3 regions of the Colwellia sp. MB02u-10 genome follow, and region 3 is predicted to be linked to each of the others. Evidence: riboswitches for the same ligand, from Rfam matches in the RefSeq annotation. Region 3 holds a riboswitch; each other region holds the start of a gene.
The links. Region 3 has a riboswitch for cyclic di-GMP ahead of H4J59_RS02885 (DUF3718 domain-containing protein). Riboswitches for the same ligand answer to the same signal wherever they lie in the genome.

Region 1 (7,601 bases), on a different contig from region 3:
ATAAAACGGACACATTTTTTATCACGCCGCGATAGCCCCATATTCCATTGGTGAACAATAATTAATGCAGAATGGCTAAAATTAATCGACACAAGAACTAGCGTCACACATTGGAACCATTTGCATTAAAATTAATTACTTATTTGATTGGTTATTTACTGGAATGTGCAGATGGGTTAGCACGTTTGAATTTTCGGAACAAAGCAAGACCAAATAGGTTGACGAGTATCCACCCAAATGAACCACCAGAACTTTCTTTTGATTGCTCTGTGTCAGTTTTGGGTACATTAGCAACCGACACTGTAATGTTTTGTGAAACTTCATCTTCCCCATCGGAAACGCTAAATTTAAGCACTAAGTCAGTATTTTTTGATACTTGAGGCGCTGTAACTTTAACATGTTGCATGTCAGCATCGGTTAACGTTACATCAGGGCCACTGATTTGAGTCCAAGAATATGTAAGTTCGTCATCATCCGAGTCGAATACAGACGCAATAATTGACACATTATCCCCTTCATTTGCATTTACTGATTCGTCTAAGGTTATCTGTGGTGCTTGGTTTGATGTAGCGGTGAATTCAATATCAAATAAATTATTATTACCATTTGAATCGACATCAAAAGAAGTGGATGACAACTCGCCCGATAAAGCATAATCACCGATATTGCCACTCAACATAAAGTGAACGTCAAGCGTCTCATTAGCCCCTATATTTTTGGCAGTACACGACATAAGTGCATTATTATTTATTGTACACTGACCATTTTCTAATAGAGCATTTGATAGCGCAGTTCCTTCTGGGAATCTTATTTCAAGAAGAAGATCACTAGCAGGAGCGTCTGTGGCGTTCTCTATATTAAAATCAACATATACCCCATCATTAGGTAACGCTTTGAATTTGGTATTTTCAACATTTAATCCAATATCTATAACCTTACCAGAGCCACGACACCAACCTATATCACATAAAACATAAGCCGCCGCGCCTAGGTTTAATACATTGGAACCAACAGACGCCATTAACTGTTCAGGATAAACGTTAGGTGAAAAATGAGCTATTTCTTGTCCGTCAAGTTGTCCATCAGCATGTAGTTCAACCGCACCATTATGTATTCCGCCTGTGAGTAATCCAGATAATTTAGATTGTGTGGAGGTAGAGCCCAGAAACAACAGTCCATCACCAGAAGAAACAACCTCTTCTTGCTCTCTGATAGATAAATTGTCAAAAACGACTAAAGGATCACCTTCGCCAAATACAAATTTAGTAAAGTGACTTGGTTTAGATAATGGTGCAGGGAAACAATCACCTAAACAATTTAAGCTAGCAAAACCCATCACATGTGTTAACTCATGCAAGGTAGTAGTAATAAAACTTCTATGTTGTCCTTCATTATCAAAACCAAGGTATATCGAGCTATTTGGAGAAAATTGTGTTGAACTGACAGGGTCACTCTCTATATCCCACGAACTAGTATCAATATTCTGTAACGAATAACGTAAATTGGTTGGGTACTGACGATTTACTTCCATTATGCCATAAGGGCTAGCACCACCTTCATCAAAGCTCGAAAAGGAAGGTCCTAGCGTAATAGCGCCATAACCACTTAACGCTTCAAATTCTACTTCTATTGCAAAGTCAGATGTTATATTTATCTGAGACTCAATCATACGTATTGTACGAAACAATACGTTTTTACGGGCCTCTCCAAGTGTTGTAGCGTTATTGCCACCTTCAGGAACGTAAGCTTCTTGGCTATTAAAGCCTACGCCTTCAGCATCTGAGAATACTACTCTTATTTCATCAGCGTTAGCTATCGAAGAAGAAGTGCAAATAGCAGCAAAAACACTGCTTCTAATAAAGTTATTTTTGATGACATTTTTGAACATATTACGACTATTCCTTTATATCGAGAGTTGATAAGCTTCTACAACCATGTAGAACTAAATTCAACAGCTTTCGATTTGATATAATTTTATAATTAAATTTTTATAGATAGGCAAGCAAGAGGGAATTGCAGTCACGCTACCTTTGTCCGAAACATTAAGGTCGTAAACTTTGCGTATATGAATTTCTCCATACTTGCCTTGCAAGTAAAGTACAACATATTGATATATAAATCAATGTTCTATGTAAACACGAGTATTGATAAAGGCTAACATCAAAAAAATAAATTTCACTTCAGCTATTTTTAACCATTTTCTTTATATCCAATCATTAGAAACGATGCGACGATAAATCCTAATACAGCTTGGAAGTTTTAAATTAAATGTTGCAATTGACAGACATCAGTTGGATCAATAAATTTACAAACTGACGTACTTTGGTAAGTAATGAAATTTTTATGTCAAAGGGGAACCTCTGTTTTTTAAGTCTTTTGTAAAATAGGTGCAATTAGTGAGTCTAAATAAGTACATTGTCTCAGTCAATCCTGCTGAACTGATTTGAAAACCTGTAGACATAAAAAATCCGTTGAATATAAAAGACTTTTTCATTTTTAATGTGGCGGTGAGATAGGCATTTGCACCCTACTCGAAAGATCAACGCTATAAACCCTACATTGTTGTAATTCGCTAAATTCTAGACGAAAAAAAACCGCCAGTCTTTCGATTAGCGGTTTTTTATAGTTTGGCGGAGAGATAGGAATTTGAACCCTACTCGAAGGATTGGCGCTATAAACCTTACCTTGTCGTAATCCACTAAATTCTAGACGAAAAAAAACCGCTAATCTTTCGATTAGCGGTTTTTTATAATTTGGCGGAGAGATAGGGATTTGAACCCTAGAAGGGCTATAAACCCTTGCTGGTTTTCAAGACCAGTGCTTTCGACCACTCAGCCATCTCTCCAATGTTCGAAAGCATTGCTGCTTGAGAACGGGGCGAATAATAGATACTGTTCACTGCTTTGTAAAGTGCTAATTTAGCTTATTAGGCATTTTGTTTGATTTTTATTGTTAAGTGCTTAATAAATCATCAAATGGTGATTTTTACTAGCAGTTTTTTCACATTTATCTCATTTTTGCAGTGCGCTTAACTTTCACCACACAAGTACGATTTGTAACAATCGTATTCATCAGTAATTACCGTGGCAACTGATATACTGTGCTATTGCGAATTTTCCGGAGATATTGTGCCTAAATCAAGTCAATCAGTTGCTGACCGAAGTCTTTTAAGTTTAACCTGGCCCATTTTTATTGATCTATTTTTCATTTTCATGATCAATGTGACTGACGCATGGTTTTTAAGCCGTATATCTGATTCTGCAGCTGCGTCAATAGGTGCCGTTATACCTATTTTAGGTATTGCCTTTGCGCTTTATAGTACTATGCATCAAGGCGGCAGTAGTATTGCATCACAGCGTATTGGCGCTGGAGATCATAACAAGTTAGCCGCAACTTATGGTGTGCTGTTTGCCATTTTGCTCTTTATCGGTATTTTATTAAGCATTGTCATGATGGCTTTTGCGCCTCTCTTCGCGCAATGGATGGGTTTAACCGATGATATGGCAGGTATGGCGAGCATATACTTAAGCACCATAGGTATGGGCACTGCGATATTAGCCGTACGCTTTGCTGCCGCTGCTGTTTTAACCTCTCAAGGTAAAACACATTGGAATATGTGGTCGACTTTCGTCATGACCATAGTCAATATATTATTTAACTATCTATTGATTGACGGAAAACACGGCTTCCCTGATTTAGGAGTACAAGGTGTTGCTTATGCGTCGGTCATCGCTTGGGTTGTCAGTTTATGCTTTACCCTTGTGATCATTATTAAACATTTACATATCAAGATTACTTTACCCAAGCGCTGGCTATTATTTAAAACGGATAGTGCGCCCATCTTAAAAATAGCACTGCCATCGGTGTTAGAGCCTATGTCGTGGCATCTAACCCAAATCTTGATGACAGTTATGATCGTCAGTATGGGTGAGCTTGCTTTAGCCACGCGTGTTTATAGCTTTAATTTACTTTTTACCGCTATTTTATATGGCTTTGCTATCAGTTCAGGCGTACAAATTAAGGTCGCCCATTATATCGGTGCCAAGCGTTTTGAAGAGGCTGATCAACAACTGATGTTGGGACTTAAGCTGGGTATTGCCGGGGCGATGTTTTTTGTTTTCACCTTATTGACATTTTCTGACCAGTTGTTTGCAATATTTACCAGCAATATTGAAATTTGGGCGTTGGGCAAGCTGATATTGATTATTGCCATCATCGGTGAGTTTGGCCGAAGTTTTAATTTGATTGTTGGCGCATCATTACGAGCGTCTGGCGATGCACGTTATGTGTCAATGGTTGGCTTTATTATTATGTGGTTTATGGCTTTACCCTTAGCTTGGCTGTTAGGGCTACATTTCGGCTATGGTTTAGTGGGTATTTGGCTGGCAACCAGTTTAGATGAATGTATTCGCGGAATTATAGCCTTAAAGCGTTGGAATACAGGAATATGGCGTAGCAAAGGCATATATGTTGCCGAGATACCTGCACCACTGAGTATTAATAAGCGTACTGATGACCCAGAAGTTATTAATCAGGAGATAACACAACAGCACAATGTTCAAGCATCAAAAACTTGATAAAACACTTGAGAAAAAAAAGCCAGTATCATTATTGATGGTTTTCATGTGTGAGTGACAAAGCCCATTATTGTCTTAATTAGAGCGAGTACAATGACACTTAACAAGCAGGCTATTCAATATCTCCGTCATCATTTTCGTACTCGCTCAACATTTCATCAAAATGATCGAAGTCGATGAAATCTTCATTAACAACAAGGGTATCAGTCACGTTATAACAGATACTTGCGGGTTTTGAATAGTTTGGCACCACATCATAACTAAAAACAGAATAGTATTTGGGAATATTGGCGTTACCATATTTATCGTAGGTATATTGGTCTTTTCCCGCATAGAGCTTAACCCCATCGAAAGGTGACATGGGTGGATGAAAACAATTTCTCACCACATAACAACCAATAAAATCTTTATCTTCTGGGTTATCCCAACTCAATTTCACCAATGAATTTTCAATCGTTAGCGATAAATTAGTGGGTGGTGACACGGAATTTTTACGACGTGTGACATAGTCAATCATTAGACTTGGTTCGTTATTCTTGTCATTGCATGACCAGTCAATAATAGCGTCACGTTCTTGGGAGATAGCCGTCGGTCTGATAATGAAGTAAACGGGCTTTCCTTCAGAGTGAAGCCGTTCCAGGTCTTGACGACAATAGCTGTCAAAAATCAGATGGTGCTGGGCACTTTTTTTAAGTTGTGTGTTACTGATTTCATAACCGATAAATTCAATTTTCTGTCGATTCTTGACGCTAACATAATCCAGATCTTTAAGCTCTGCGAGTTCAATCGTAAAGCGAATATCTTTGTTAGTATTAATACTGTTTTTATTCTGCATAACAAGGTAAGCATCAGTGATCACCGTTTCCTCGGGGTCTGGTAACTGATCCAATGTAAAAGCCATTTGACCATAAACAACCCCCCCTTCACTGTCAAACCCGCAGCTCAGACAATCTTCGTCAATTTTGTGCATTGAAATGGTGTTTAACGCTACCGGCGTTAATCTTAGCTCTGTTGGTTTCGCACGATAAATAATATCAAGGAATGGTCGATAATGGACCCCTCCACCAAATGGACCATAACCAATATCAAACTGCATAAGCTGAGATTTTTGCCCTAAGGGCAATGTGTTTGGTCCCTGTATTCTAAACAGAATACGACCACTCGTAATTTGATTTTGTAATAACGCACGCTCAACGCCGTTAAAGCGCCATTCTTTCCATATACCTTGTCTGAGATGATCAGACTCAATGGTTTGCCCTAAGGTAAGTAAAGGCACAGCATTTTGAACCTGATTGAAATCAGAGATGTCTTCCAGCGTATTAGCGTCAAGGATCGAAATACTCCATTCGCCATAGGTTTCAATTTTGGCACCCACTCTATTCATCGGATATAAAGAAAAAATGGCCGATTTAATGGTTAGCTCAGGAGATAAGTTTTTCAGTGAAAAAGCAATTAAGCCAAAACAGATCCCTTTTTTACTAGAAACACCAATAAACATAGAATTTCGACCAAAATGTTTTTTATTGGCATCAAGACTATATTCGCCAAGGTAACCAATATCGCTTTTGGCTGGGAGTAAGGCACGAGAAAATTCATCCGGCGCCAACTTTGTTTTTAACCTGATTTCGGGACTAAACGGTGAATTTAGCATATTGCTGGGATCAATCGCGTGAAGATTATAATAATACATCTGACCGCTCTTCAATTGAATATCGGTAAACTCGACACTATGAGTGATCGCAATCAAATTCTCTCTTGAACAAGCTGATTTAGAGGTGTCACTGCGAAATATTTCAAAATATATCGCTTTATTTTCCAGACTGTCCCAACTCAAACTAACGCTATCAGCAGTGATATCAGTCACATTGAAATTTTCAATACGCGGTGGAGCCTCTTTAACGTAATTTCTCACTGTTCTGAAAGCAAGCAACAAGGCCGGAATATTTTCATCAATCGATTGCGCCATATATTGCAAATAATCGGGAATATTTCGGCTACCCACTTCAACCACTATGCTCATTATTCCTCTATCATAATAATACTCACGGCCGCTACCGTGGATCAAATTAAACGGTGGTTTTCCTCGATGAATACCGTATTCTCGTCCGGTAACTTTCCTGATTTCATTGTTCATGTTGGCGCACAACACATTCAAATCAGTGCCTTCAATTTCTTTCTCGTGATTGAATTTATGCGCGGGGAAAAAAACATTACCTTGTGAATGATAATCAAGAGCAACACGAATATTGGGGTGAGTCTCAACAAACACTTTGATGGCTTGAGTTTCAGGCTCAGAAAATGCGGCTGGACCTGAATATATCGCCGAACTGGTGTCCGTTCCTTTTTTAAAACGCACGCCAAAATTACGATTAAGGTCAACACCAAAGGTATTGTCGCCGTTGTCCCTCCTATTTTTGCGCCAAAATGAAAAATGGGTATGCGAATATTCAAAACCGTCAGGGTTAAGACAAGGCACAATATAAAGACTACTACTATTGAGTGCCGATGCTAACATCGGATGATATTGATGGTTATCAATAATATATTGAATAAACTTTATCGCTAACTCATTGCCAATCCACTCGCGCGCATGAATTGAACCGGTATAAAGCAAAGCCGGTTTATTGCCCGCGTTGCTCACATCATTGGAAATTGTTGCCATCATGATGGGCCGTTTTTCCCACGTTTCACCAATGCTATTAACCTGAATTAGATCAGGGTATTCGCGCATCGCATTGGCCAAAAATTCACAGGTTTGCTGATAAGTTGAATATTGTTTTTTCATAATAGAAGGCCATTTTATTTTTCAATCGAATAATATTACTGTTATTCACTTATAACAGGCAGTACCGGCGGCAATTGCTCTTTTACTTGTATGTCTTCTCTGCCTACATTTTCAAAAGCAGGTATATCACTCTCCTGTGCACCAACGGATTGAACAGCCACTTCAGAGGTTTTATCAAGGCTTGGTTGATAACGCGCATAATTATCTTGATAATTCCAAACATCACTCGGCCATTCTTC
Region 2 (7,601 bases), on a different contig from region 3:
CATCGGACTGTTCTTCAGGCGAACCACCTGGGTTTAGGCCTAATATATAAAGATCTTTATTTCCTGTAAAAGCATCTACACCTGAATAGAAAACAGAACCAGACCTTTTCTTAAGGTTCGAAGGAATTTTTTCTACTAATCTTTCAATCATCTATATTACTCCCTGTTTAACGAGCTTATAAAATAACTCGTTTATTATGAATCCCCCCCTAAAAATCAGGGTACCAAATGCATTACCTATATCGAATAAATCGTCTACAGCACGATACAGGAACACATAAATATAGTGATTTTGGCTGAATTAGTTATTCTACAGCCTCAACGCCTACTTAAGCGGAAAAATATAGTTGGCTAAAATATTGAACGGAGTGAAAACAGCCCACTTTATTTTTTCCGTTTGAAGTTCTTATAAGCCAATAATTTATCGGCCTGCAGCTTTTGCCGCGGCTTCGATCCAATCGCCCATATTTTTATATCCATCATCTTTGTTCCACCTATAACTCTTATATGAATTAGGTAGCATCCAATCTCCTTTCGTTGATGTGTTTCCGTCTTTGTTCTTAATTTTACTTATATCAATTTCTAATAAACCTTTCCCAAGCTCAATACTTTTTTCTATTTCATATTTGACCCATTTACTTTTACAAGTCTTTGAACCTACTAAAACTACTGTGACGGAGCAGCCACTCAATTGTCCATCAATCCATTTTTTTATATTTGCATCTGTTTGTTTTTTTACCTTTTCCCATTCAGCAGAATCAAAAAAACCAGAGCTTTTTCTGTCTTGAGTAACCCAACTATTCCTAACAACATTTGCTCGCCAGTTATCTTCTGAAAACTGGAAACTAAAAAATACTTTTCTAGCCATGCTTTATACTCCTTTACTTTTTATATTAATAATCTGGATGATCAAATCAATTAGTTCTTCAGTCTTAATCTGGCGATCGCCAAGTTTTTCGAAAAGCAGCTTCATCTCTTTTGAAATGTTCGTGTCTTTCTGCATTTTGGAGTTTTGTTCATTCCATAGCTGCTCAGCCATATAGCCTGTAGCACCAATAGGGATTAAAAATAACCCTTTATTTTTTGCAATTTCATACTCTTCACGCATTCCATTAGATAAAATAACATCATCACCACTTAGCTTGTTACCAAACATGAATAAAGCAATACCCGCATGATCTATCATGTCTTCTCTATATTTCGTCCATAAAGCAGATAAAGATAACTCTCCTTCCGTCGATTGTGGGAAAGGTCGCAAAACAAGTTGATCTTCAACCTTGGCTTTTGGGGTGGTGAACGTCTGCTCTAATACACCTGAGATTACAGAACTCCCAATACCTAAGCCAAAACCAGAAACAACGCGCATACATTGGGACACTAGAGACCTACTTAAGCTATACACAAAACCCAGGGCTTCTCTTTCATCCATTTCCCCATATTCATGTGCTGCGCCGGAAATGAAAATAGTTTTAGATTTATAGTTCTGCTCTAGACGAAGTAACAAATCTGTAATTTCAGAAAAAGCATTGACTAGTATTGTTTTGACATTGAACCTTTCTAAATCTTTGATGAAGTAATTTTGCTTTATTTTTTTGTACTCAAAATCAGCTAAAATTTCATTTTCTTCTTGCTCAGTAGCTTTGATAAAACAATAGTGCCGCCTTTGGCTACCTTCATACGCAACTCTAACTCTGCTAAGGATGTAGTCCAAATTTGGATCGGTAAAACTAAAGCCAATAAATATAAAAGTTTTAGAAATCAAATCGCTTTTCAAATTAGCCAAGTATTGGTCCATTTTTACGTGATAACGTTCATAGTCATCCTTGGTCAAAACCGCTTGGTTTGCATGTTCGACATCACCGTGCATTTTATACACAACAGCATCACGTCTTGGCTTAGTTGTTGATAGATGATCTTTTGTATATTTAACATCTGCTATTTTTCCAGATCTATCTAGAGCAGACTCAATCATCTTGTCATAATTTGTAGTCCAATAAGTTCGAATTGGAAGCCGACAAAGGATTTTATGATTTTCTGTTTCTAATGCTTCTCGTGAGAACTCCTCTATAAGCCTTTGATTTAGCTGGCTACGGTTGTTTCCATTATCATTGCAGTGGAATTGTGCAAGCGCAACCAAATCGCTTTCTTTGTCAACATCTAAACCAAGTTCATCCGCTATTGGTCTAAGCAATTCAGCCCAATTAACAAAACCAGCTCCTGCCGACATTCCTGCTCCAGCAAATACCGCCACGTTCTCTTCAGGAAGTTCTTTACCTACATCTCGCAAAAACGCTTTCTTCTTTAGATCCATTAATATTCTCTCAATTTGATGCAAAAGTACGATGGCTTCAACAGCTTATTATGTACCCATCTGAGTAACACGCGCACCACAAATAACATTAAATTAACATTAATATCCTATACTTTCAAAGCATTAGAATCTGGTAATGCTAAATCCCATGTATATTAAGGCATGTTACTAAGACCTCTCAGTAATACAACCTGAACAAAAAAAAACAAAAAACATATTTAATTCAGGTAGTTAAGTTAATTTATTTAGTGTTGATTATAATAAATACTGTCTTACTAAGACGCCTTAGTAACACACCTAAAAAATCATACTGACTTCCATATAAAATGGCATCACAGCGTTTACGCTAGTAGTTAATTCATTAGAAAATATAGGGCAAGATTTTTAGCTGGAATGCTAGGAAGGCAGATTCGAGACATTAGCTTTTAAAAAGACTTAACACTTCGGAATAGTTATATCCAAACTCCTATCATGAATACCTGAAGAAATACTTTTTGATAGAAGTGAGTTTCTTACAAAGCTGTGCTATTGCAAAAGCCCATTTTTGAGGGAGAGACACCAACTAGGTCTGAAATAACAAAGGGGCTACATCACCGCTCTTACGCATCCATTCATACGTGCGTAAGAGCGTGCTTCATGTACGTCATGAGGGTAATATTATATTTTGAAAGACCCAACATGGTGATCTAAAGCGAGCGCAAGCTCCTCTAATTGTTTGCTGGTTTTTTCTAACGCATAGCTCGCATTTAAGCCTTCTTTAACAGAGCTGTCAACGGTATCCATATTGACATTAATTTCATTGGCAACACTTGACTGCTGGCCAGTGGCGGTTGCAACTTGCGTATTCACATCCAGTATCATTGATACTTGTTCTGATATATCGTCAAGCATTTCCTGAGCATTTTGCGTTGTTTTAGCGCTGTCGACTGCGAGAGACTTACTACTATCCATCGCAATTACTGCATTTTTTGCTTCATTTTGTAACTGGTCGATCATTGTTTGGATTTCATCGGTAGACGATGCTGTTTTACTCGCAAGACTTCTTACTTCATCGGCCACCACACTAAACCCTCGACCAGCATCCCCTGCTCGAGCGGCCTCAATCGCAGCATTGAGTGCAAGAAGATTAGTTTGCTCTGAAATGCTTCTAATAACGTCCAGTATAGAACCTATAGACTGCGTTTTTTTCGCTAGCGAGGTGATCACCAATGACATATCTGTCATCTCATCGCCAAGATTATTAATCGTCATAATAGATTTTTGTAGCGTTTGTCGCCCACTCTGGATCCCGTTATTCGCTTTTTGTGCTGAATCTACCGCACTAGTGGCATTGTGAGATATGTCATTAATAGTCGCTATCATTTGAGACATAGAGGTTACGACGACTAAAGATTGACCACTTTGCTCTTCACCTCTTGATAGCGCTTGCAAAGATTGACTGCGAATTTCTGTCGCTGAGCGAGCTAAATCTATACCTGTTTGGACTGTTTTAGAAATTATCTTATTGATGTTATTTACAAATATATTAAAATCAGAAGCGATCTTGGCTATCTCATCTGAGCCTTGTACGGGTAATCTAACGGTAAGATCACCATCTCCTTTAGAGATGTCTTGTAATGCTTTTTGCAAGCCCGAAAGTGGCTTAACAAATCTAGCCAATAACAAAACAAGTACGCATACACATATTACAAAGATGACTAGGATTGAGATCAACAGAGTCAACATAATATCCTCAACCGCTTCACTTACTTCTGTGATAGGAATACCTATATCAAAAGCACCAAAGAGCTCACCATCAACATGAACAGGAACCATAATATCGTAGACCCAAACTTGCTGTATTTCTGCATACCATTTCGAAAATTGTGACTTTCCTTTGCTTGCCCCCTCGAGGGTATAACTGTCTTTATAAATCTTACCTAATTTTTGTTTATCGCTATGTGCAATGGCTTTAATGTTTTTATCAATAACCACTGCGTAGGAAATATCTGGCCGTTCTTTGAGAGAGGTCATTAATGCTTGTAAATCATGCAAGGGTTTCGAAGATGTGCGCAACACATACGCAACATTGTTTGCGATTAAAGCAGCCTGCGCTTGGGATTTTTTTAAGATAATATTATCTATCTCTTGATTTGAGATAAAATAGGTCGCGGTTATACTCGTTACTGCGGCTATAGCAAACATGATACAAACTGTAATTAATATCATTTTTTTCATTGTGAATATCCTTGGGAAATCGATAACAATCAAGGTTTAAAATCAAACTGATCCTAAAACATTTAACCATGGTGTGAAGAAAATTTTAACAGAGGGACTGACTTAAGCTGAACTATATAGCGCGGGTTAATTTGTCACTAACCACAGCATGATTTGGCGTTGACACTAGTAAGATAAAAAACACAAGGGCATGATATTTTATACAATGAAATGGCATATATTGTTGGTTCCAGAATAATTTGAATAATGTGGATAATTTGAATTGTCTTGTTCAAGAAACTAGTATTGGCAGGTAGATTTGCCGGTTCAGGTAACTCCGCTGCCATAACGTTAAACGCTTTAGACCGGTAGTTTTTGCGTTTTAAAGTTTTAAAGTTTTAGGTGAAAGTTGCCCTTATTAAAACCATACAGTAAATTAATTCTATTGTTCCTTGCTGGGCAAGTCAATACTATTGGCTTAATACTTGCTGTATGGATATATATAATTGTTTTTGACCGTAAGTTCACTGGCTCTGAACGACTCTTATTTTGATAGGATAGTGCGGGCTGTAATGGTTTAATGAAACTGGAATAATTTATAGCTTAAAATCTTTCCAGTGTTAGTTGACCATTACAAACCTCATGTTAAATTTTAGCCTTCAGTTGACCTAAAGAGCGGCCGATAGCTAGCTTGCGCTTAACGCGTATAATGGTCAGCTACCCATTTTAGCTAATATTTGTTCGGCTGTCATAAGTGCAGCCTTGGGTTTGAGGCCTCTACGTTCTTCTCTAAGCTGCTACCCCACTTGCTAGTAGGTGGCCAAATTAACTATGCCACTTCACAACTCAAATAAAACATCACTACGGATTATATATTTAACTCCCTCACTAATCGGCACTGAACTGTGTATGTAACTTAAAGGATGCATGCCATGCGGAAAGCACAATATACTGCCGGCAGGGGTTCGAATATCAACATGACTAACCTTACCCCCCGCTGTTGTCGGTTTAGTAGGATCATCCGCATTGACCATAAAACGTGTTTCACCACCTTCGAAGCCTTCACTTAATAGTATTAAAAAGCTCATTTGGCTATAACGGTCAGGATAAGCATTAGCGACTAGTTCATTATTAATAATACGACTACCCGGCCAAGAACCATCAGAATGCGGTTTAAAATAATCCTCAGGGTTATAACGATAAAATCGAAAACGCGCATTGATACCCAAGGCTTTACTGCCAGAAAAAATAGCTTGTCGGTCATCCATTAAATGCGAGATGCGTTGCCAAATAATCCCATCGGTTTGTTCATCAACAATCCAAGTCAAGCTGTCGTTATGTCGAACACTGCGCGGTAAAGAAACCGCAGCATCGGGCAGATAACCTAACGCTTCACTAATCGCGATCAATCGTTCACATTCATCTTTTGCCAAGACATTTAACAACTGAAATGCACCCGGCACTTTATCCAACTCGTGTCGTTTAATATGGCTGACGTCATAATGTTCATCTAAGTGTGCCGCATTGATATGGCGGTTACCCCATGCAGGTAAAGCGGGATGCTCAGCACCAGGCTCTAAAGCAGCGACAAAAAAATCGGCGACTGTATCTGTTTTTGTATTCATTGTTGACTCCATTAAATACTGACTTATTTACTAACTTATTTACTAATAACGCGTACTTGCGCAAACTGACGATGTCCAGCAGTAGTACCATGAAAACCAAAACCACTTTGTTTTGCACCGACCCAAGGCCCAATGCCGCCAGCACCTTGGTTGATGCCTACCATGCCAGCTTCCATTTGTTGCGCAACTTTATCTGCTCCAGCGCCACCAAAAACTACAGCACCTAAGCCGTAAGCACTGGCATTAGCACGTTCAACCGCTTCAGATAATTGCTTAAAACGACTTATGGCAACAACGGGACCAAAGGTTTCATCTTTTTCTAGCTGCATATCGGGTGTGATATTTGTCACGACTGTAGGCTGTATAAAAGGTAGTTCATAATGATGCGTTCCTAATAAGAATGTTGCCCCTTTAACATGAGCATCTTTTAGTTGAGAGAGTACATTTTCATGCTGCTTAGGGTTAACCATAGGTCCAATATTGGCATTGCTTTGATCCCAAGCACCCGCACGATATCGACGAGCTAAAGCGACGACTTTTTGCTCAAACTCATCAGCTATACGTTCATCAACATAAATGCGCTCAGTAGAGGTACACATTTGCCCCGTATTTTCAAAAGAGCTTGCCACCGCAAACTGAACTGCCTCGTCAATATCAGCACTTGCCATTACAATAAGAGGGTCATTACCTCCTAACTCCATGACTAAACGTTTTAGTTCTGATGCCGCACTGGCCATAATATGTTTGCCTGCAACTAATGAGCCGGTAAATGCGACCATATTGATCTCGCTATTAACTAGCGCCTTACCGGTTTCTGCATCACCCTGTGCGATTTGTAACACACCTTCAGGTAACACTTTATTTAACGTTTTAACAAAAAGCTCGGCAACCAGAGGTGTTTCTTCAGACGGCTTTAATACCACACTATTACCAGCAACGAGTGCAGGCAACAACAAGTTATTCGCCATAGCCAAAGGGTAATTCCAAGGAGAGATCACAGCAACAACGCCTAATGATCGATATTGTATCTCAGCATTAGGTCCCATTGATTCAGTCTTTAGCGCTTGCGCTATTTCCTGGGTGAAATAAGCGGCATTTTGAACGGTTCCAGCCACTTCATAACTTGCTCTACGGTAATCTTTACCCATTTCTTTACTGATCAATAATGCTAGCTGATCTTCTATTGCAGTAAGGCACTCATAAGCCTGAACGACTATTTGTTGACGTTCATTAAGCGACAATGCTGCCCAAGATTTTTGCGCCCGCTTCGCACGTAGAACGATAGCCGTAATATCTGCAGGCTCGCAAATAGGTACATCACCCAATGGCGCTCGATTAATGGGGTTGTAGGAGGTAAGTGTTGGCATGAAAGGTTTCCTAAAATTACATTAGCTGTAATCTGTTAATTTTATGTTCTAAATTTTATGTTCTAAATCTGATGTATTAGATTTAGCCATCAAGTTTATCAA
Region 3 (7,601 bases):
TTTCCCACCGAAGCAGAAATTGACGCCGATCTGATCAATGCGGGTAAACAAACAGTGACGATGGCAAAAGGCGCATCAATTTTTGACTCAGCAGAATCATTTGCCATGATCAGAGGCGGTCACGTTGATTTAACCGTTTTAGGCGCCTTTGAGGTTGATGTAAATGGTAATATTGCCTCTTACATGATCCCTGGTAAGTTAATTAAAGGTATGGGCGGTGCGATGGATTTAGTCGCCGGTGCAGACAATATTATTGTGACCATGACCCACGCCTCTAAGCATGGTGTGTCTAAGTTGTTAAGTAATTGTACACTGCCGTTAACCGGTAAAGGCTGTATTAAAAGAGTGTTAACTGATCTGGCTTTTATTGAAATAAAAAATGGCAAATTTTACTTATTAGAGCGTGCACCTGGCGTGTCGGTCGCAGAAATAATATCATTAACTGAAGGTGAACTTGTTGTTGAAGGCGACGTACCTGAGATGCAATTATAAAGCGATAACCAGCAGTTGATAATGAATGACAATATATAAACTGAGGGGCTGCGGCCCCCTTTTTGTATTCGATTTAGAGTTAGCTGAAGTCACTCTTGTTGTCATCACTTATATTGATATATGAAAAATATTAATATTTAATTATTTATCACGATTTAAGCCAAAAATAGCACTTCATCCATTGTATCAATTAACTGTTCTTCTCTATATGAAGAACAAGCAGAAAAATACAAGACATTTATTTAATAACTAGTCGCTCTAATTATTAAGTAAATAACGCAGTAGAGGGTTGCTTTAACTTGGTAAATGATCAAAAAATTAGTGAGATAGTTATTACGGCCATGCCTCTAACTTGCTCTCTCTGCACAAAACTCACCAGGTTTATACTGCCAAACTGACGTCAAGCAAGGCATTAGTTGCACACGATAGCTATTGTAGATAACGGCTAGAACTTTTGACTTAATGTCTTAAATTCCAATAAAAATCGCTTCAAAATCAGTAACGTTATAGGTAAAGCTTGTAAAGTCGCCATTTGTAAAACAATTAAGTCAACTAGCTGTTAAATACCCATAAATTGTAACCCTTGGGTTGCAATTAACTACGACTTTAGTGATAATTACACTAACAAAGAAAAGGCAAAATACGCGAAAACGTGTTACGCAAAACCACCGGTCTAAGGATAATACTCTCTTTATCTATGACAGCGGAGTCTCCGTGTTATTAGGTACATCTTGTGGTTTTTCTTTTATTAACTCTATTTGTTTTATAAAAGGTTATTAAAATGAAAAAATTATTACTAGTTACTACCATTGCTGCTTTAACAATGGCGTCAATTGTATCAACGCCGAAAGCGCAAGCTGCTGACATTGCACTAAGTATATGTGAGTATGTTGCTGCAGACGACAAAAGACGTATGCGTTCATTCTTAAAGGCACATAGATTAAGAATTCGCGATATCTTTTCAGAGATTAAATGTAACGGTCAAAACTTGTTAGAATTTGCTGCTACCAGGGGGTCAGTTGAAACAGGCTCTTTGATGATTAGTAAATTACCAAGGGGCGTTGTTTCTGAAAACCTAACCCTTATTCAACATGGATCGCAACCATTAATCGACGCTGCAAACGAACGGGTTGGTGGTTAGCAGTTTATTTTCCTGTAGTCATATACTCAAGATAATAGCTATTGAATTAAATACATGAGAAATGTTTTATTTCAATGGCTATAAGTTCAATGTTTTACTAGTCAATAATTCTTATGTCATTAAAAGGCTAGCATTTGCTGGCCTTTTTTCTATTAACCTGCACTGACAAGAAAATATTATTCATTTCAACTAGCCACCCTATAGAAAACTGATTAAAATCACGCTCGACTTTAATAACATCGGTTTAATTAATGACGAATAAACGTAGCTACATCAACAGTAATAACGCTTTAGTATTAACCGGTGGAGGCGCACGTGCCGCCTATCAGGTCGGTGTTTTGTCTGCGATAGCTAAATTTATGCCACGCAGTCATGGTGTGCCTTTTCCAATCATTTGTGGTACTTCAGCAGGTGCTATCAACTCAACTGCGTTAGCTTGTTATGCCTCATGTTTTCAATTGGCGGTCAAAAAGTTGGAGTGGATCTGGAAAAACCTCGATCCTGAAAGAATTTATCATACAGATCCCATGCGTGTGTTTAGTCATTTAATCGGTGGTGTTGTAGGTAACTTTCAGGCAGATTATGCCAATAAAAGTGCCCGAAGCTTATTAAACAACGCGCCGCTTAGGCAACTGCTTGAAACCGTAGTAGATTTTAGCCGAATAGATACCAATATTAGACGCGGTTATCTCTCCGCAGTATCGGTGACAGCATCAAGTTATTCCAGCGGTGACTCGATTAGTTTCTTTCAATCAGAAGCGTCTATTTCGCCTTGGTTTAGAGCAAAGCGACGGGGCGAGCCTACACAATTAAACAGCCAACATCTAATGGCATCAGCCGCCATTCCGTTAGTTTTTCCGTCAGAAAAAATACAACGCCATCATTTAGGCGATGGTTCAGTTCACCAGTTGTCTCCGTTAAGTCCTGCTATCCACTTAGGAGCAGAAAAAATATTTATTGTTGGTGTCGAGCAACCAAAAGAACCACTTCATGCGGTTGAAAATAACCCACATCCACCAACAACAGCGGCAATCGCAAGTCATTTACTTGATTCTGTTTTCTCAGATACCCTGCAAAGTGATATTGAACGCATGGAGAGGGTTAACAATACCTTATCGCTAATTCCAGATGCAAAGAAAAAAAACATTTCCGGTTTAAAAAACATTGAATCCTATCTGCTCAACCCGAGTCATGACTTTAACAATATTGCGGTGAAATATTACGATAAACTGCCTTTGTCGATTCGACTATTATTACGTAGCATGGGGATTAACAATGACGCGGAATCTAGCTTAGTTAGCTACTTATTGTTTGAAAAAAATTATTGTAAGGAGTTAATAAACCTCGGCTTTAATGACGCACTTGAGCAAGAAACTAAAATTCGCCAATTTCTTGATATCTAAGCCATATTAATCAAAAAGCCTTGAACAGGCTTTTTAATTAATAACTCATTACTACCGTCAAATAAGCTAATGCCCTTCTTGGACAAAACGTTCAGCTCGCTCTACCCGTCTGGGTTTGCCCCGCACAATTAAGGTATCTTGTGATTGTAATATCGTATCAACGTCAGGCTCTTCGCTTTCAATGTTATTGCGACGTAATGCGACAACAATAACACGGCGCTCATCTAGTTTTAATGAAGCAATTGAATGGCCATTAGCAAAAGAATCATCGGCTAATATAATCGCATGCGCAAATTCAATACGGTCAATACTATCAGGGCTCATATCAGTATGTTCGCCTTGAAAGAAGCCATGCAAATGATTGTAGTGGTTCTTACGCTCTTTTTGCACACGGCGAACAATTCTAGAAAAAGGCACGCCTGATAATGACAAAACTTGAGACACTAGCATTAAACTGCCTTCTAGGCTCTCTGGAACCACTTCATTTGCACCCGCCGCATGTAATTCGTCTAACTGATCGTCGTTGCGGGTACGCACTAAAATAGGCACGTTAGGCGATAAAGAACGTACTTTTTGAATAACATCAAGTGATTGTTTATCTTCACCAAAAGCGATAACAACCAGCTTAGCTTTTGATAACTGTGCAGCATGCAATAATTCAGCCTGCCTAGAAGAGCCAAAAAGCACGTTTTCGCCCGCTTCTCTTGCTTTGCTTGTCCGTAAGGGGTCAATATCAATAGCGACAAAGTCAATCGACTCTTGCTTTAAGAAGCGACTAACGGTTTGTCCAATACGGCCAAAGCCACAAATAATAACATGGTCACTGAGTGTGGTACTTTGAGGTAATTCTTCTAACGCTTGGCTGTCCAGTGGTTTTTCACGGCTCAACCAAAGTGCCCAGCCGCGCGCATGACTGATCATATAGGGCGTTATTGCCATACTCAGTACACCCGTACCTAGTAAGATAGATGCCGTGGTTTCAGGTAACACTTCAACTTGGCTAGCTAACGCAATTAAAACAAAACCGAATTCACCCATTTGTGCCAACATAATACCGGCAGCCCAAGCATCTTTAGAAGACTCTCCAGCACGTTTTGCTAGTAAAACGATCACCAGCACTTTAATCGCCATAAAACAGACTAGCAGCGAAATAATGATCAAAGGAGAGGAAAAAACAACATTGATATTGAGCTTCATGCCAACAGTAACAAAAAACAAACCCAGTAAAATATCACGATAGGGTCTAATGTCAGCTTCAAGCTGATGTTTATATTGGCTCTCTCCTAACATCATACCCGCTAAAAATGCTCCTAACGCCATCGAAAGGCCAAACCACTGTGTTAATGCTGATGCCACTAAGGTCACGAGTAATGTGGTTAATACGAATAATTCATCGGTTCTAACTTGAGCCACTAAATTGAATAATCTAGGTAATAACCATTTACCAGCGAATAATAAGAGTGAAACAACAAATACGCCTTTAACTAGTGCAAACAATAACGCCATAATAAAAGAAGAATCGCCACCTTGGGCTAATAAAGGGATAATAATTAACAATGGCACCACAGCAACATCTTGAAACAGCAGCACTGCCACAGATAATTGCCCTGACTTTTTCTTCATGCCACCGCTTTCACTTAACTGGCGAATAACAATAGCGGTAGAAGAAAGTGCTAATATACCGCCAATGGTGATTGCCGCATCTAAGCTTTGCCCTAAAAACATCGCCACCAACATAAATAACACAAGTGAAATAATCACTTGTAAGCTACCCACGGTAACCACCAGATGCCGCATAGAAACTAGTTTAGGTAATGAAAATTCAAGCCCAAGGGTGAACAGTAGAAATACAATACCGAGTTCAGCAAAATGTTCATAATTAACATGATCTTGAGCGATAGCTAAACCATGGTCACCCACCAGCACACCTGCCACTAAATACGCCAAAATCGCCGGCAATTGCAAACGTCGAAAAAGCCAAACAATTAAAACGGCACTGGACAATATAGCGAGTAATTCAAGGTGACCTGTCACATGTATTCCTTCAAAGGTGATGAAACTGAAAGTTGCAGAATTGCACTGGTTGAAATTATAATTAATACCCATGACATTATTGGTATATTCACCAGTACATTCAAATGAGGCTGCTATGAAACGCAAAATAAAACAAACTGAAAGCGTTTACATCGCATTTGCTTGCTAAGTGTAGCCTTGTGCAGGCTGTTTTGTCTAAAGTATTTTATTATATTTTTATAAAAAAACGCTTAAAAACGGTTACTTAACTTAATATTTAATTTTGTTTTTTCTTTACAATCGCATCAACTAGCTATGACTATAAACGACGTAAATTGACAATAGCCATTAAATTATCATTAAACCATCAATAAATTATTTGTTAATTTACATAGTAGGTATGATTTTTGCTTTAAGATAATTACGGATATAAAAATAAAAGTTTAACGTCAAAATTAGCAAGGAAAAGTATGTCTACAGTGAATATTGTTGATCAGCCTAACTCTAAATTTAATGCTTTCACATTGTTTCAACAAAGTGAACAACAGAGTCAACGTAATTTAGCCTTACTTAAGCAATTACAAACCACGTTAGATGTAAAAGAACTTATCAATATCTTTGCGTTTGAAGTGGCAAAGTACATTGATTTTTCAGGTATTTATTTTAAACACCCTAATATAAATGCGACGACCAAAGACAGCCGACAGGCTAAAGCAGAACGTCAGTTTGAGTTAAAACTCAATGGTCAATTTTTTGGCATAATCACTTATGCAGTTAACATCCCCATCAGTATGACTAATGATAAAGTCTTGACTGAACTACATGAGTTATTAATCAACCCTTTAAATAATGCGGTGCAATATCACCAAGCAATGCAATTAGCGATGCAAGATAGTTTAACTCAGTTAGGTAATCGACGTAGTTTTAACGAACAAATTAAACGCGCCATGGCTCAAGCAAATCGTGGACAGACTCGTGTCGGTTTGATTTTTTGTGATTTAAACAAGTTCAAAGCCGTTAACGACTCCTTTGGTCACGCTATAGGCGATAACGTTTTAATACATTTTGCCAAGGCATTACAACAAAGTGTTCGAGATACTGACTATGTTTTCCGCTTTGGTGGTGATGAATTTTCGATTATCGTCACTGATGCTAGTAAATCATCGTTAACCGTCATCGAGCAAAGAATTTACCACACAATGTCGCAAGATATATTATTAGCAAAGTACAATGTAACTAGTAGTCTAGGCTTAGCTTTTATGAACACAGTTGACGATGTAACCAGTTTCTTTCTACGTGCGGACCAGGCGCTATATTCACAAAAAATGAATATGCCACAAAAGTTTAATCTCGCTTCCAAAGGCTAACCTAAGTATTTTAATCGTTCAGCTTAAAGTGGAAAGATTGAGGTTGAGGGTTTAACTGATACTCACTATAAACTCAGTACTACCTGAGTAATAATAGTAATAAAGCTATTAACTAAATTCACGTAACGCAAGTGACTTTTCATTGGGTGTTGCACCCACATATAAGCGGCAAAACCTCACAGCTTTGGCAAAACTTTTTGGGCCAACCTTTGCTATTACTCGGCGTAAGAACGCCAAATCAAGTGCAAAATTAACACTATAATGTTCCATTGCCTGATCGATACCCGGATAACTCACTCCGTCAAAGCAAAACTCTCGCTCTAGCTCTTCATTAACCATTTCAATGCCATTAAGCACTAACGGCCAGCCCTGAAAATTCACTCTGTCTCTTGCTACTTCATACATAAACCAAGCGCTTTTTTGAAAGCCTGCAAAGCTACCCTCTTCAAAGCCAGCATTGGCTAATTCGTCTTGTGTCCAATTAAGTCCAATGGCGAGGTCTTTACGATACTTTTCAATTAGATAAACTTTGACACTTTTTTCAACTTGCCAAATGCTGCGTACTTCGGCTTGGTTGGCCGCACGCGCGCATTCTGCACAACTAGGTAAAGTCAATGGATCATGCGAGCAGTCAAAAACTAAATGCTCTGAATGAGGAAAAGTGAAAGAATGCCCTGCTGGTTCAGCACAAAACCAGCAGTGATGTCGATAGTTAAAAGGTACGTCAATATCAGTGTTATCAAACTGCATAAATACTAACCTGCGTTATGAGCAAAGCATTTAAAAAGACTATTTACGTCTTTTATTTGCTGTTTTACTTACTGGAGCATTTTTTTGAGTTTTAGTTTTCTCTTTTGCTCTGCGCTTAGCTGCTGGTGTGGCTTCAGCCTTTTTACGCGCCAGTAATTGATTCTTATCTTGTGTAGCTTTATAACGGCTTTTCTTTAATGGCGCGTCTTCTTTGGCGTCATAATGTGCAGGTAAAGGTCGGTCTAATTCATAACCCGGTACGACAATACGCTCAAATTTACGCTCAATTAAGGCTTCAATATTATCAAGAAACTGCTCATCTTTAGGGCTAACTAATGATATAGCTGTACCTGATTTACCTGCTCGGCCTGTGCGACCAATACGATGTACATAATCTTCAGGCAAGAAAGGTAAATGATAGTTAACCACATAGGG

Region 1: it holds a riboswitch for cyclic di-GMP, as region 3 does, so the genes downstream of both, H4J59_RS15855 (PKD domain-containing protein) here and H4J59_RS02885 (DUF3718 domain-containing protein) in region 3, are expected to answer to the same signal.
Region 2: it holds a riboswitch for cyclic di-GMP, as region 3 does, so the genes downstream of both, H4J59_RS16060 (methyl-accepting chemotaxis protein) here and H4J59_RS02885 (DUF3718 domain-containing protein) in region 3, are expected to answer to the same signal.

The regions. Positions count from the first base shown of each region.
Region 1 is NZ_JACGVK010000135.1:9,065-16,665, reverse strand. It holds gene H4J59_RS15855 (PKD domain-containing protein) at 152-1,888, opposite strand; cyclic di-GMP riboswitch class I at 2,012-2,096, opposite strand; tRNA gene H4J59_RS15850 (tRNA-Ser) at 2,755-2,845, opposite strand; gene H4J59_RS15845 (MATE family efflux transporter) at 3,084-4,577, shown strand; gene H4J59_RS15840 (M14 family zinc carboxypeptidase) at 4,690-7,362, opposite strand; gene H4J59_RS15835 (RimK family alpha-L-glutamate ligase) at 7,404-7,601, opposite strand, start outside.
Region 2 is NZ_JACGVK010000135.1:63,861-71,461, reverse strand. It holds gene H4J59_RS16075 (uracil-DNA glycosylase family protein) at 1-151, opposite strand, end outside; gene H4J59_RS16070 (TIR domain-containing protein) at 422-868, opposite strand; gene H4J59_RS16065 (SIR2 family protein) at 872-2,311, opposite strand; gene H4J59_RS16060 (methyl-accepting chemotaxis protein) at 2,969-4,528, opposite strand; cyclic di-GMP riboswitch class I at 4,835-4,931, opposite strand; gene H4J59_RS16055 (2OG-Fe(II) oxygenase) at 5,347-6,132, opposite strand; gene H4J59_RS16050 (aldehyde dehydrogenase) at 6,168-7,499, opposite strand.
Region 3 is NZ_JACGVK010000074.1:113,957-121,557, reverse strand. It holds gene H4J59_RS02890 (3-oxoacid CoA-transferase subunit B) at 1-492, shown strand, start outside; cyclic di-GMP riboswitch class I at 1,117-1,209, shown strand; gene H4J59_RS02885 (DUF3718 domain-containing protein) at 1,274-1,633, shown strand; gene H4J59_RS02880 (patatin-like phospholipase family protein) at 1,885-3,036, shown strand; gene H4J59_RS02875 (cation:proton antiporter) at 3,103-5,070, opposite strand; gene H4J59_RS02870 (GGDEF domain-containing protein) at 5,520-6,416, shown strand; gene H4J59_RS02865 (hypothetical protein) at 6,525-7,166, opposite strand; gene H4J59_RS02860 (DEAD/DEAH box helicase) at 7,206-7,601, opposite strand, start outside.